Regions from separate parts of the Clavibacter quasicaliforniensis genome, predicted to be linked through region 2. Evidence: predicted binding sites of a transcription regulator. Region 2 holds the regulator's gene; the other holds the start of a gene.

Region 1 (5,749 bases), 1.1 Mb from region 2:
AAGATGTACAAGGAGCGGCTGGCGTTCGTCACCGATCTGTTCCCGGAGCTCGGCAAGCGGCTGAAGCAGCGCGCCGGATCCCTCTCGGGCGGCGAGCGGCAGATGGTCGCCATGTCGCGCGCGCTCATGATGGACCCGACGGTGCTGCTCCTCGACGAGCCGTCGGCCGGGCTCTCCCCCGTCCGCCAGGACGAGACGTTCATCAACGTGGCGCAGATCAACCGCGCGGGCGTCTCCGTGATGATCGTGGAGCAGAACGCCCGGCGCGCGCTGCAGATCTGCGACCGCGGCTACGTGCTCGACCAGGGCAAGGACGCGTACGAGGGCCGCGGGCGCGAGCTCATGAACGACCCGAAGGTCATCGAGCTGTACCTCGGCACGCTCGCCGCCGATCAGGAGAAGGCGAAGGCGGCGCCCCAGCCCTGATCCCTCCTCGCACACGACGACGCGGCATCCCTCCGGGGGTGCCGCGTCGTCGTGTGCGGGGCATGCGCGCGTCGCGGCGCGCTCACGGGGAGGCAACCGCTGACGGCGCGCGCCACGAAGGGGTCGCGTCGTGGCGGTCGCGGTCGCGGTGGCGGTCGCGGTCGCGGTCGCGGTGGCGGTCGCGGTCGCGGTGGCGGTGGCCGTCGCAGTGCCGCCTCTCGGACGGTGACGCCCGGTCGCGGGATCCGCGTGGCAGCTTCCGGATCCTGGAGCCGCCGCCGGCGCGAGGCGGCGTCCGCGAGGCGGCGGCCGCGATGCGCGAACCCGCGCCCGAGCACGCCGAAGGGCCCGGTCCATGCGGACCGGGCCCTCAGCCGTGCGTGGTGCGGGTGCTAGTCGAGCTTGCCGTAGACCTGCTCCTCGAAGGTCGTGGTGTTGCCCGTGCCGTACTTGTAGACGGAGACGTACGCCTCGGTCGGGTCGCCGTTCTCATCGAACGTGATCGGGCCGGAGAGGCCGTCGTAGTCGACGTCGGTGCCCGCCGCGATGAGCTTCGCGCAGTCCGCGAAGGTCGTGCACTTCTCGCCGCCCTCGGAGACGGACTGCAGGTTCTCCTTCAGCGTCGCGCCGTCGGTCGCCTTGCCCTGGAGCGCGGCGAGCGCGAGGAGCACGGTGCCGTCGTACGACTCGGCGGCGTAGCTGAACACCGTGAGGGCGGGATCGCCGTCGGCCTTCACCATGTCCTGCAGACCGGCCTGGAAGTCCTCCTTGGCCTCGACGCCGGGGTTCGTGAACTGCGCTCCCGCGATGTCGACGTTGGTGTCGGTCTCCTTGATGACGCCGTAGTTGCCGTCCGTGCCGTAGAACTTCGAGAAGTCGAAGCCCTTCGACGCCAGCTGGTCGGCGATGGTCTTGATCTCGTCGAACGAGATGACGACGAGCGCGTCGGGGTTCGGGGCGAGCACCGAGGTGATCGCGCTGTTGAAGTCCGTCGCGGAGGGCTCGAAGACCTGCTCGGCGGCGATGGTGGCGCCGCCTGCCTCGAGCGTCTTCTTGATATTCTCCTCGAGACCCGTGCCGTACGCGTCGTTCATGTAGAGGATCGAGACGTTGGTCTTGCCGTCCTGCAGGATCTTGTTCCCGAGGATGCGGCCCTGAAGCACGTCCGAGGGAGCGGTGCGCCAGTAGTAGCCGTCGTCCTTGTAGGTCGAGAAGTCGGGCGAGGTGTTCGCCGGCGAGAGCTGCACGACGCCGGCCTGGGTGACCTGGTCGATGAAGGTCTTCGAGACGCCGGAGGACGCCGCGCCGATGATGGCGCTGTTGCCGTCCGCGATGAGCGAGGTGGCCGACTGGCTCGCGATGTCGGTCGTGGTGTCGCCGGAGTCCTTGTCGGTGACGTTGACGGTGATGCCGGCCTTGGCGTCGTTGATGTCCTGCTCCGCCTTGTGCACGCCCGCGAACTCGGGCGGGCCGAGCACCGCGAGGGAACCCGTCTGCGGCAGGATCGTGCCGATCTTGAGGTTCAGGCCGCCGTCGGCCGTGGTGCCCCCCTCGCCTCCGCCGCCGCCGGAGCAGCCGGCGAGGACGAGGGCGCCGGCCACCGCGATGGTGAGGGCGCTGAGGGCGGTGCGGGCGGATCGTGAGCGGGAGGCCGAAGCCCTGCCGAATGCGCTCATGGTGCTCCTTATGGATGTGTGTGGTGATGCTCGGGAATGTGGTGCATGAGGCACGCGAATGCGCGCCTCGCCTGGTGCGACCCTATGGCGCGGATGAGACGGACACAATGCATCGGCATTTCCGTCGTGTAACGCGACCGGATCGTTACCATTCGCGGAATGCGCGACGGGATCCGAATCAGATGCCGTCGACGACCGCCGGAACCGTCTGCGCGGGCGCCGCGGCGGAAAGCGGACGGCGGGACGCGCGGATCATGTCGATCGTGAGCAGCGCGAGCGCCGCCCACACGATCGCGAATCCGGCCCACCGCTCGGGCGGCATGGCCTCGTGCATCACGAAGACGCCGAACGCGAATTGCAGCAGCGGCGCCAGGTACTGCGTGAGCCCGATCACCGAGAGGGGCAGGCGCCCGGCGGCGAATCCGAAGAGGAGGAGCGGGCCCGCGGTCACGACGCCCGTGCTGACCAGCAGCAGAGTGTGCCCGAGCGACACCGTGCCGATGGTGAGCCCGGCACCCGCGCCCGTGATCACGAGCATCGCCGTGGCGGCGGGCACGAGCCAGGCGGTCTCGAGCGCGAGGCCGGAGAGGGCATCGGCTCCCCCGCTCACGCGCTTCTTCACCAGCCCGTAGAGCCCGAACGACCCGGCGAGCGCGAGCGACACCCACGGCAGCTGCCCGTAGCCGACGGCGATGACGGCCACCGCCACAGCGGACAGGCCCACGGCGGTCCACTGCAGCTGGCGCAGGCGCTCGCGCAGGAGGATCACGCCGAGCAGCACCGTGACGATCGGGTTGATGAAGTAGCCGAGCGCGGTCTCGACGACGTGGCCGGAGAGCGTGCCGTAGACGTACACGGTCCAGTTGACGAGGATCAGGTGGCCCGCCAGGCCGAGCCCGACGAGGATCCGCGGGCGGCGCACGATGGCGACCACGCGCGACCAGCGCCGGGCGGCCGTGATGACGACGGCGCAGACGACGAGCGAGAAGAGGATCCGCCAGCCGACGATCTCGAACGCCCCCGCCGGCACGAGCAGCAGGAAGAAGACGGGGAGGACGCCCCACAGGCCGTACGCGCCGACGGCGGCGAGGAGTCCGGTGCGGGTCGAGGACTCCGAGGCGGTGCGCGTCACCTCATGAGGCTAGCCCCGCCCGGACGCACGAGAGCCCGGCCGAACGTGTCGGCCGGGCTCCCGGGTGAAGCGGTGGTGCGTGGTGCGGTGTCGCTGAGGTGGAGCGTCAGCGCTCGATGACGGCGAGCACGTCGCGCGCGGAGAGGACGAGGAGGTCCTGGCCGTCGTACTTGACCTCGGTTCCGCCGTACTTGGAGTAGATGACCTTGTCGCCCACGGCGACGTCGAGCGGGACGCGGTTGCCGTTGTCGTCGATGCGGCCGGGGCCCACGGCCACGACCTCGCCCTCCTGGGGCTTCTCCTTGGCGGTGTCGGGGATGACCAGACCAGACGCGGTGGTCTGCTCGGCTTCGACCTGCTGGATGACGATGCGATCCTCGAGCGGCTTGATGGAGACCGACACGGTTGACCTCTTCCTTCGTGACTAAGGGACAAGACTGATTGGCAATCTCCCGGGGAGAGTGCCAGGTGAGATTCTACGGGCCGCGCTTGCACTCGCGCAACGCGAGTGCCAATCGGTGCAGAGGCGCCCCGGTACGGTGGGCGGATGGATCAGACCGACCTCCGCGAGGTGCTCTCGCTCGAGGGGCTCCGCCTGCTCGACTCCCTTCCCGCGCCCGCGCCGGGGGACGACATGGTGCGGATGGTGAGCGCGCTGCGCGGCGAGGGGCACTCCCCCGCGCTCGTGTCCGCCGTCCTCACGCAGTCGCGGCTGCGCGCGAAGGCCAGGGGCAAGTTCGGGGAGTTCGCCGCGCGCATGCTCTTCACGGAGGCCGGGCTGGAGCAGGCGACGCGGCTGCCCGTCGCCGCGCAGCACGCGGGGCGCTTCCAGCAGGCGGGCGTCGCGCACGTGGCCGACCTCGGCTGCGGGATCGGCGGGGACGCGATGGCGATGGCGGCCATCGGGATCCGCGTCACGGCCGTCGAGCGCGACGAGGTGACCGCGGCGGTCGCCGGCTGGAACCTCGCGCCGTTCCCCGAGGCCGAGGTCGAGCAGGGCACGGCCGAGGCGTTCGACGCCGGCCGCGTCGACGGCGTCTACCTGGATCCCGCCCGGCGCACGGACGGGCACTCGTCGACCCGCCGCATCTCGGATCCGGACGCCTACTCCCCCACGCTCTCCGCCGCGTTCGAGCTCGCCGCGGGTCGCGCCGCCGGCATCAAGCTCGGACCGGGGCTCGACCGCGACCTCATCCCCGCGGAGGCGGAAGCGCAGTGGGTCTCGGTCGACGGGCAGGCCGTGGAGATGGGCCTCTGGTTCGGGCCGACGCGGCGCGACGGCGTCCGGCGGGCCGCGCTCGTCATCAGCGGCGGGTCGCAGGCGGAGCTCACGGCGGCCGCCGACAGCGAGGACGCCGAGCTCGGCGAGCTGGGCGCGCACCTGTACGAGCCGGACGGCGCCGTGATCCGCGCCCGCCTCATCGGCGACCTCGCCCGATCGCTCGACGGGCGGATGGTCGGCGAGGGCATCGCCTGGATCACGTCCGAGCGAGAGCAGGCGACGCCGTTCGCGCGCGGCTTCCGGGTGCGCGAGGTGCTGCCGCTCGACGAGCAGCGACTGAAGCGCGAGCTGCGGGCGCGCGGGATCGGGACGCTGGAGATCAAGAAGCGCGGGGTCGACGTGGATCCGGCGCGGCTGCGGACGCGGCTGCAGCTGAAGGGCGACGGATCGGCGACGCTCATCGCGACGCGGGTCGGCGGGCGGCGGGTGGCGATCCTCGCGGACCGGCACGGGGTCGACGCGGGCTGACGCCCGGCCGCCGGACGCATGCCCCGGACGCGACGACGCGGCCGCCCCCGAGGGGACGGCCGCGTCGTGTCGTGCGGGTGGCGCGTTACGGCGCCGTGGGCAGCGGCGTGCCGTTGATCTCGCCGTTCTGGACGACGGTGTTGACGAACGCGATGGCGATGACCACCAGGATGATGCTGAGGATGATGCCGATCACGCCCGTGATGATGCCCGTGAGCCAGAAGCCCTTGGCACCGGCGTTCCGCTTGCGGCCGAGGATGCCGGTCACGAGCGCGGCGATGCCGAGGGGCACCGAGAGGAACCAGAAGAGGACCGTCACGACGGACACGATGCCGAGGACCATGGACGTGATGCTGAGCCCCTTCGAGGCCGGCGCACCGCCCTGGCCGGGCTGGTAGGGCGCCGCGTAGGGCGAGTCAGAGCCGGCGGCGGGAGCGGCCGGGTAGGCGGGCTGGCTCGGCGCGGGCGGGAAGCCGTCGTTGGAGCGGTCCGGGTTCTGCGGATCGGTCATTGTCGTTCCTTTCGTCCCTGGGAACATACCGTGATGCGTGCCCCGGGATTCTCCCGTTCGGGAAATAGCCGCGAAAGGTCCCCTTAATGGGGGCGCCGGGAGGGTCAGCCGACCTGGACCACGGTGACCGGCAGCGTCGAGTCGGCGCCGAACGCGAGGCCGGACGGCGCGCGGCCCGACTCGATGAGGCGGGCGCCGAGCGCGGCGATCATCGCGCCGTTGTCGGTGCAGAGCGACAGGGGCGGGATCCGCAG
Region 2 (5,749 bases):
CATGTAGGCGAGCGGGGCGACCTCGATGGTGTTCGAGGCCATGAGCTTCGGGACGAGCTCCGGATCCATCATCTCGTTGAGCGCGTCGAAGAGCGGGCGCAGGTACGGGTCGATCTTGTCGGTGAGCGAGCCGGGCAGGTAGCCGAGCCGCTCCCCCGCCTCGACGGCCGGGCGCGTGAGGATGATCCGCTCGACCTCCTTGCGCTGCAGCGCCTGGACGGCCTTCGCCATGGCGAGGTAGGTCTTGCCGGTGCCGGCGGGTCCGATGCCGAACACGATGGTGTTCTCGTCGATGGCCTGCACGTACTGCTTCTGGCCCTGCGTCTTCGGGCGCACGACGCGGCCGCGCGACTGCACGATGGCCTCGCTCAGCACGTCGGACAGGGTCCGCGCGTCGTCCTCGCCGAGCCGGCGTGCGCTCGTCTCGATCTCCTGGGGTTCCACGTGCTGTCCGTCCTCCACCATCGCCACGACCTCGTCGATGAGCCGACGGGCCGCTGCCACGTCCGCCCGCGTGCCGACGAGCGTGATCTCGTTGCCGCGGACCCGGACGTCGACGTCCGGGTGCTCGCGCTCGATCTGCCGGAGCAGCCGGTCCTGCGGCCCCAGGAGGCGCACCATGAGCACGCCGTCCATCGTCGCCGTCTGCTCGACGCGGTCATCCTCCGTGGATGCGGCGCGCCGCGGGTCAGAGCCCGACATGGTCCCCCTGGTCGAAGCCGGCGAGCACGTGCGCGTGCACGTGGAAGACGGTCTGGCCGGCGTCAGCACCCGTGTTGAAGAGGAGGCGGAACTGGCCGCCCGCGCGCTCGGCGGCGATGCGCGACGCGACCTCGACGACCTCCGCGAGGAGCGCCGGGTCTCCCGCGGCGAGCTCGACGACGTCGCGGTACGCGGCCGTCTTGGGCACCACGAGGACGTGCACGGGGGCCTTGGGCGCGATGTCCTCGAAGGCGATGACGCGGTCGGTCTCCGCGACGATCTCGGCCGGTATCTCGCGCGCGACGATGCGCTCGAAGACGGTGGGCTCTGCGCTGCTGGTCATGCGCCCAGCCTACGCGGGACCCGCGACGTCACCAGCGCCCGAGCGCGGCGTTGACGAGCGCGAGAGCGGCGGGCCCCGCGGTCGACGTGCGGAGGATCCCCGAGCCGAGCGCGACCGGGATCGCCCCCGCCTCTCGGAGCGCCTCGACCTCCGCGGGGGCGATGCCGCCCTCGGGTCCGACCACGAGCAGGACGTCGGTCGCGCCGTCGCCGCCGACCGTCGCCAGGTCGAGCCGCGACAGCCGCGCGTCGGCCGTCGGGTCGAGCACGAGCACGCGCGTGGTCCCGGCCATGCGCACGAGGTCCTTCGTCGTCGCGAGCGCCTCCACCTCGGGCACGCGGGGCCGGATGGACTGCTTCACGGCCTCGCGGACGATCGCGCGCCAGCGATCCCGCCCCTTGGCGACCTTCTGGCCCTCCCACCGGGAGACGGAGCGCTGCGCCTGCCACGGGATCACCGCGTCGACGCCCAGCTCGGTGGCCGCCTGCACGGCGAGCTCGTCGCGGTCGCCCTTCGCGAGGGCCTGCACCAGGACCACGCGCGGAGTCGGCTCGGGGTGCGCCTCGACTGAGTCGACGCGGAGCTCCAGGCGCTGCGGCTCGGCCGACGTGACCGTGCCGGAGGCGATGGTGCCGCGTCCGTCCCCGACGAGGATCCCCTCGCCTGCGCGCACGCGGCTCACCGTCACCGCGTGCCTGGCCTCCTGCCCGGCGAGCACGAGCATGCGGCCGACCGCGAGGTCGGACGCGCCGATGTCGTCGGCCAGGTAGAAGTGCGCCACGGTCAGACGTTGAGGAAGCGGTCGCGGAGCTTCTGGAACAGACCCTGCTGGAAGTGCGCGAGGTGCGGCGCGGGCGCCTTGTTGCGGCGCGCGAACTGCTGGATGAGGTCGCGCTCCTTGTGGTCGAGCTTCTGCGGCGTGACCACCTGGATGCCGATCTTGAGGTCACCCCGCCCGGAGCCGCGGAGCTTCGTGACGCCGCGGCCGCGCACCGTGATGATCTCGGCGCTCTGGATCCCGGGGCGCAGCTCCAGGTCGACGTCGCCGTCGAGCGCCTCGATGTGGGCGTCGCTGCCGAGGATCGCGTCGACCATGCTCACCTCGACCGTGGCGAGCAGGTCGTCGCCGTTGCGGCTGAAGACCTCGTGGTGCTTGACCTTGATCTCGAGGTAGAGGTCGCCGTTGGGGCCGCCCGCGGGACCGACCTCGCCGGAGCCCGGCATCTGGAGGCGGAGGCCCGTGTCGACGCCGGCCGGGATGTCCACCGGCACGGTGCGGCGCGCGCGGACGCGGCCCTGGCCCTGGCACGTGGGGCACGGGTGCGGGATGACGGTGCCGTAGCCGCGGCAGGTGCCGCACGGGCTCGAGGTCATCACGTTGCCGAGGAGCGAGCGCACCTGGCGCTGGATGCTCCCGGATCCGCGGCAGATGTCGCACGTGACGGCGCTCGTGCCGGGCTGGGCGCAGGATCCGTGGCACGTGTCGCAGACGACCGCCGTGTCGACCTCGAGGTCGCGGTGCACGCCGAAGATGACCTCCTCGAGCTCGACCTCCACGCGCAGCAGCGCGTCCTGGCCGCGCTCCTGGCGGGAGCGCGGACCGCGTCCGCCGCCGCCCTGCTGACCGCCGAAGAACGTCTCGAAGATGTCGCCGAACCCGCCGAAGCCTTGGCCGCCCTGCCCGCCGAACCCGGCCTGAGGACCGAGGTCGTATTGCTGGCGCTGCTGCGGATCCGACAGCACGTCGTACGCGTGCGTGACGAGCTTGAACCGCTCGGCGGCGTCGGGGGCGTCGTTGACGTCCGGGTGGAGCTGGCGCGCCTGCTTGCGGTACGCCTTCTTGATCTCCTCTGGCGTCGCCTCGCGGCTCACGCCGAGTACTTCGTAGTGGTCAGCCACGTCGGGCCCTTCGGTGGTGATGGTCGTGGGAACTGGGGGCGGTGCGCCGGCGTGCGGCGGTCACCGCTCCTCGAGTAGGCGCGAGAGGTAGCGCGCGACCGCGCGCACCGACGCCATGTTGGTGGAGTAGTCCATGCGGGTCGGACCCAGCACGCCGAGGCGCGCGAGCACCCCGCCGGACGAGCTGTAGCCGCTGGTGAGCACGCTCGTCTCACCGAGGCCGAACGGGGCGTTCTCCCGGCCGATGCTCACCGAGACTCCGTGCTGGTCGGCCTCCATCTCGCCGAGCAGGCGCAGGAGCACCACCTGCTCCTCGATGGCCTCGAGGACGGGCGAGATGCTCCCGGGGAAGTCGCGCTCGGTGCGGGCGAGGTTCGCGGATCCGGCGAGCAGCAGCCGCTCCTGCCGGTTGGCGAGCACCTGCTCGACGAGCGTGCCCGCGAGCACGGATGCCGCGGCGCGCTGGGCCGGCTCGACCTCGTCGGACAGCGTCTCGAGCCGGGTGGCCGCCTCGGCGAGGCCGAGACCGCCGACGGCCTGGTTGATCCGCGTGCGCATGACCGCCAGGAACGCGTCGTCCGGGTCGCCCGTCAGCTCGACGACGCGCTGCTCGACGCGGCCCGTGTCGGTGATGAGCACGGTGAGCACGCGCGTGGTGGACAGCGCGACGAGCTCGACGTGCTTGACGTGGCTCGTCGCGAGCGACGGGTACTGCACGAGCGCGACCTGGTTGGTGAGCTGCGCGAGGAGGCGCACGGTGCGCGCGAGGACGTCGTCGAGGTCGACCGACTCGCCGAGGAACACGTGGATGGCCTGGCGCTGCGCGGGCGTGAGCGGACGCACGTCGGCGAGCTGGTCGACGAAGAGGCGGTACCCCTTGTCGGTCGGCACGCGACCGGACGACGTGTGCGGCGCCGCGATCAGCTCCTCCTCCTCGAGGAGGGCCATGTCGTTGCGGATGGTGGCGGCCGAGACGCCGAAGGCGTGGCGCTCCACGATGGACTTGGAGCCCACGGGCTCCCGCGAGGACACGTAGTCCTGCACGATCACCCGGAGGACGTCGAGCCCGCGTTCCGAGACCATGGCGGCTCCCTCCTGGCACTCGTCGGTTCTGACTGCCAATCGTACCGCGGCTGCGGCGGTGGTCGGCGTTGCCGGTCGCGCGTCGTCGGCGGTAGCGTGGACGGGCCAGGCGTCGCCCGGCCCACCCACGATCCGCTCGCGTCCGCCGGTCCCCGGCCGTCGCGTGGCACCGAGAGGCTCCCCGCGATGTCCGCACCCGATCCCCACCCGTACGGCGCGCCCGCTCCGCTCACCCCGAGCGAGGACCGCCTCTGGGCGTCGCTCACGCACTTCCTCGCGATCCTCATCGTGCCGTCGTTCATCGTCTGGCTCGTGTTCCGCGAGCGCGGCCGGTTCACCGACCAGGAGGGCAAGGAGGCGACCAACTGGACCATCAACGTCGCGGGCGCGCTCGTCATCCTCAACGTGCTGCAGGCGATCTTCATCGTGATCCCCATCCTCGGGATCATCCTCAACCTCCTCCTCGGCCTCGTGATCTTCGCGGTGGTCGTGGTCAACATCGTGTTCGCGATCATCGGCGGCACGCGCGTGCAGGCGGGCCGGCCCTACCGCTACCCGCTCAACATCCGGTGGATCAAGTAGGCGGATGCCCGTGAGCGCGAGGATCCGGCACGTCGCGATCGACTGCCTCGACCCGCACGCGCTCTCCCTCTTCTGGGCCGGCGTGACGGGCTTCGCGGAGGATCCGGACGAACCGAACCTCCCGGGCCAGGACGCCGCGTGGCTGGGCGACCCCGTCTCCGGGCTGGGCATCATCCTGCAGCGCGCGGACGCGCCGAAGGCCGGCAAGAACCGCGTGCACCTCGACCTCGCGCCCGACGACCGCACGCGCGACGAGGAGGTCGACCGCGTGCTGGCGCTGGGAGCCGCGCTCGTGGCCGACCGGCGGAACGCGGACGGCAGCGGCTGGGTCGTGCTCGCGGATCCCGAGGGCAACGAGTTCTGCGTGGAGCGCAGCGACGCCGAGCGCGAGGCCGGCGACGTGGTGGGCGCGGTCGTCCTCTGACGACCGGCCGGGCGGCCGCCTAGTCCTCGAGCAGCCGGCGCACGACGGCGTCGGCCAGCAGGCGCCCCTGCAGCGTGAGCACCAGCGTGCCGGAGAGAGCGGCACGCGGATCCACCAGGCCGTCCGCGATGAGCCCCGCGACCTGCCGGCGCCCCTCCGTCGTGAGGGTCGGGATGGCCAGTCCGTCCCGGATCCGCGCGCCGAGGAGCACGCGCTCCACCTCGCGCGTCGCATCGTCGAGCGATTCGCGACCCGCGCCGGGCGACGCCCCCGCGAGCACGCGGTCGGCGTACGCGGCCGGGTGCTTGACGTTCCACCAGCGGACGCCGCCCACGTGGCTGTGCGCGCCCGGTCCCACGCCCCACCAGTCGTGGCCCTGCCAGTAGGCGAGGTTGTGGCGGCTGCGGCGGCCGTCGCGCGCCCAGTTGCTCACCTCGTACCACTCGTAGCCGGCCTCGCCCAGCATGCGGTCGGCGAGCTCGTACATGTCGGCCTGGAGGTCCTCGTCGGGCTCGGGCACCTCACCGCGGCGGATCTGCCGCGCGAGCTTCGTCCCCGGCTCGACGATGAGCGCGTAGGCGGAGAGGTGGTCGGGCTCCTGCGCGATCGCCTGCTCGAGCGAGGCGCGCCAGTCGTCGATGGTCTCCCCCGGCGTCCCGTAGATGAGGTCGAGGCTGACCTCGAGGCCGGCGGCCCGGGCGCCGCGGACGACGGGG

What was found. The regulator HrcA, encoded in region 2, represses chaperone genes, less so after heat shock. The targets are predictions, from matches to a motif close to TTNGCACTCGNNNNNNNCGAGTGCNAA.
Region 1: the regulator HrcA is predicted to act here: its motif matches at 3,723-3,749, upstream of groES (co-chaperone GroES).

What each region holds. Positions count from the first base shown of each region.
Region 1 is NZ_CP139624.1:2,836,027-2,841,775, forward strand. It holds gene NL142_RS13430 (ABC transporter ATP-binding protein) at 1-426, shown strand, start outside; gene NL142_RS13435 (ABC transporter substrate-binding protein) at 819-2,102, opposite strand; gene rarD (EamA family transporter RarD) at 2,281-3,234, opposite strand; gene groES (co-chaperone GroES) at 3,341-3,637, opposite strand; gene NL142_RS13450 (class I SAM-dependent methyltransferase) at 3,782-4,984, shown strand; gene NL142_RS13455 (DUF4190 domain-containing protein) at 5,070-5,495, opposite strand; gene tsaD (tRNA (adenosine(37)-N6)-threonylcarbamoyltransferase complex transferase subunit TsaD) at 5,600-5,749, opposite strand, start outside.
Region 2 is NZ_CP139624.1:1,713,100-1,718,848, reverse strand. It holds gene NL142_RS08260 (PhoH family protein) at 1-702, opposite strand, end outside; gene NL142_RS08255 (histidine triad nucleotide-binding protein) at 689-1,045, opposite strand; gene NL142_RS08250 (16S rRNA (uracil(1498)-N(3))-methyltransferase) at 1,074-1,826, opposite strand; gene dnaJ (molecular chaperone DnaJ) at 1,829-2,944, opposite strand; gene hrcA (heat-inducible transcriptional repressor HrcA) at 3,005-4,027, opposite strand; gene NL142_RS08235 (DUF4870 domain-containing protein) at 4,214-4,609, shown strand; gene NL142_RS08230 (VOC family protein) at 4,620-5,033, shown strand; gene hemW (radical SAM family heme chaperone HemW) at 5,053-5,749, opposite strand, start outside.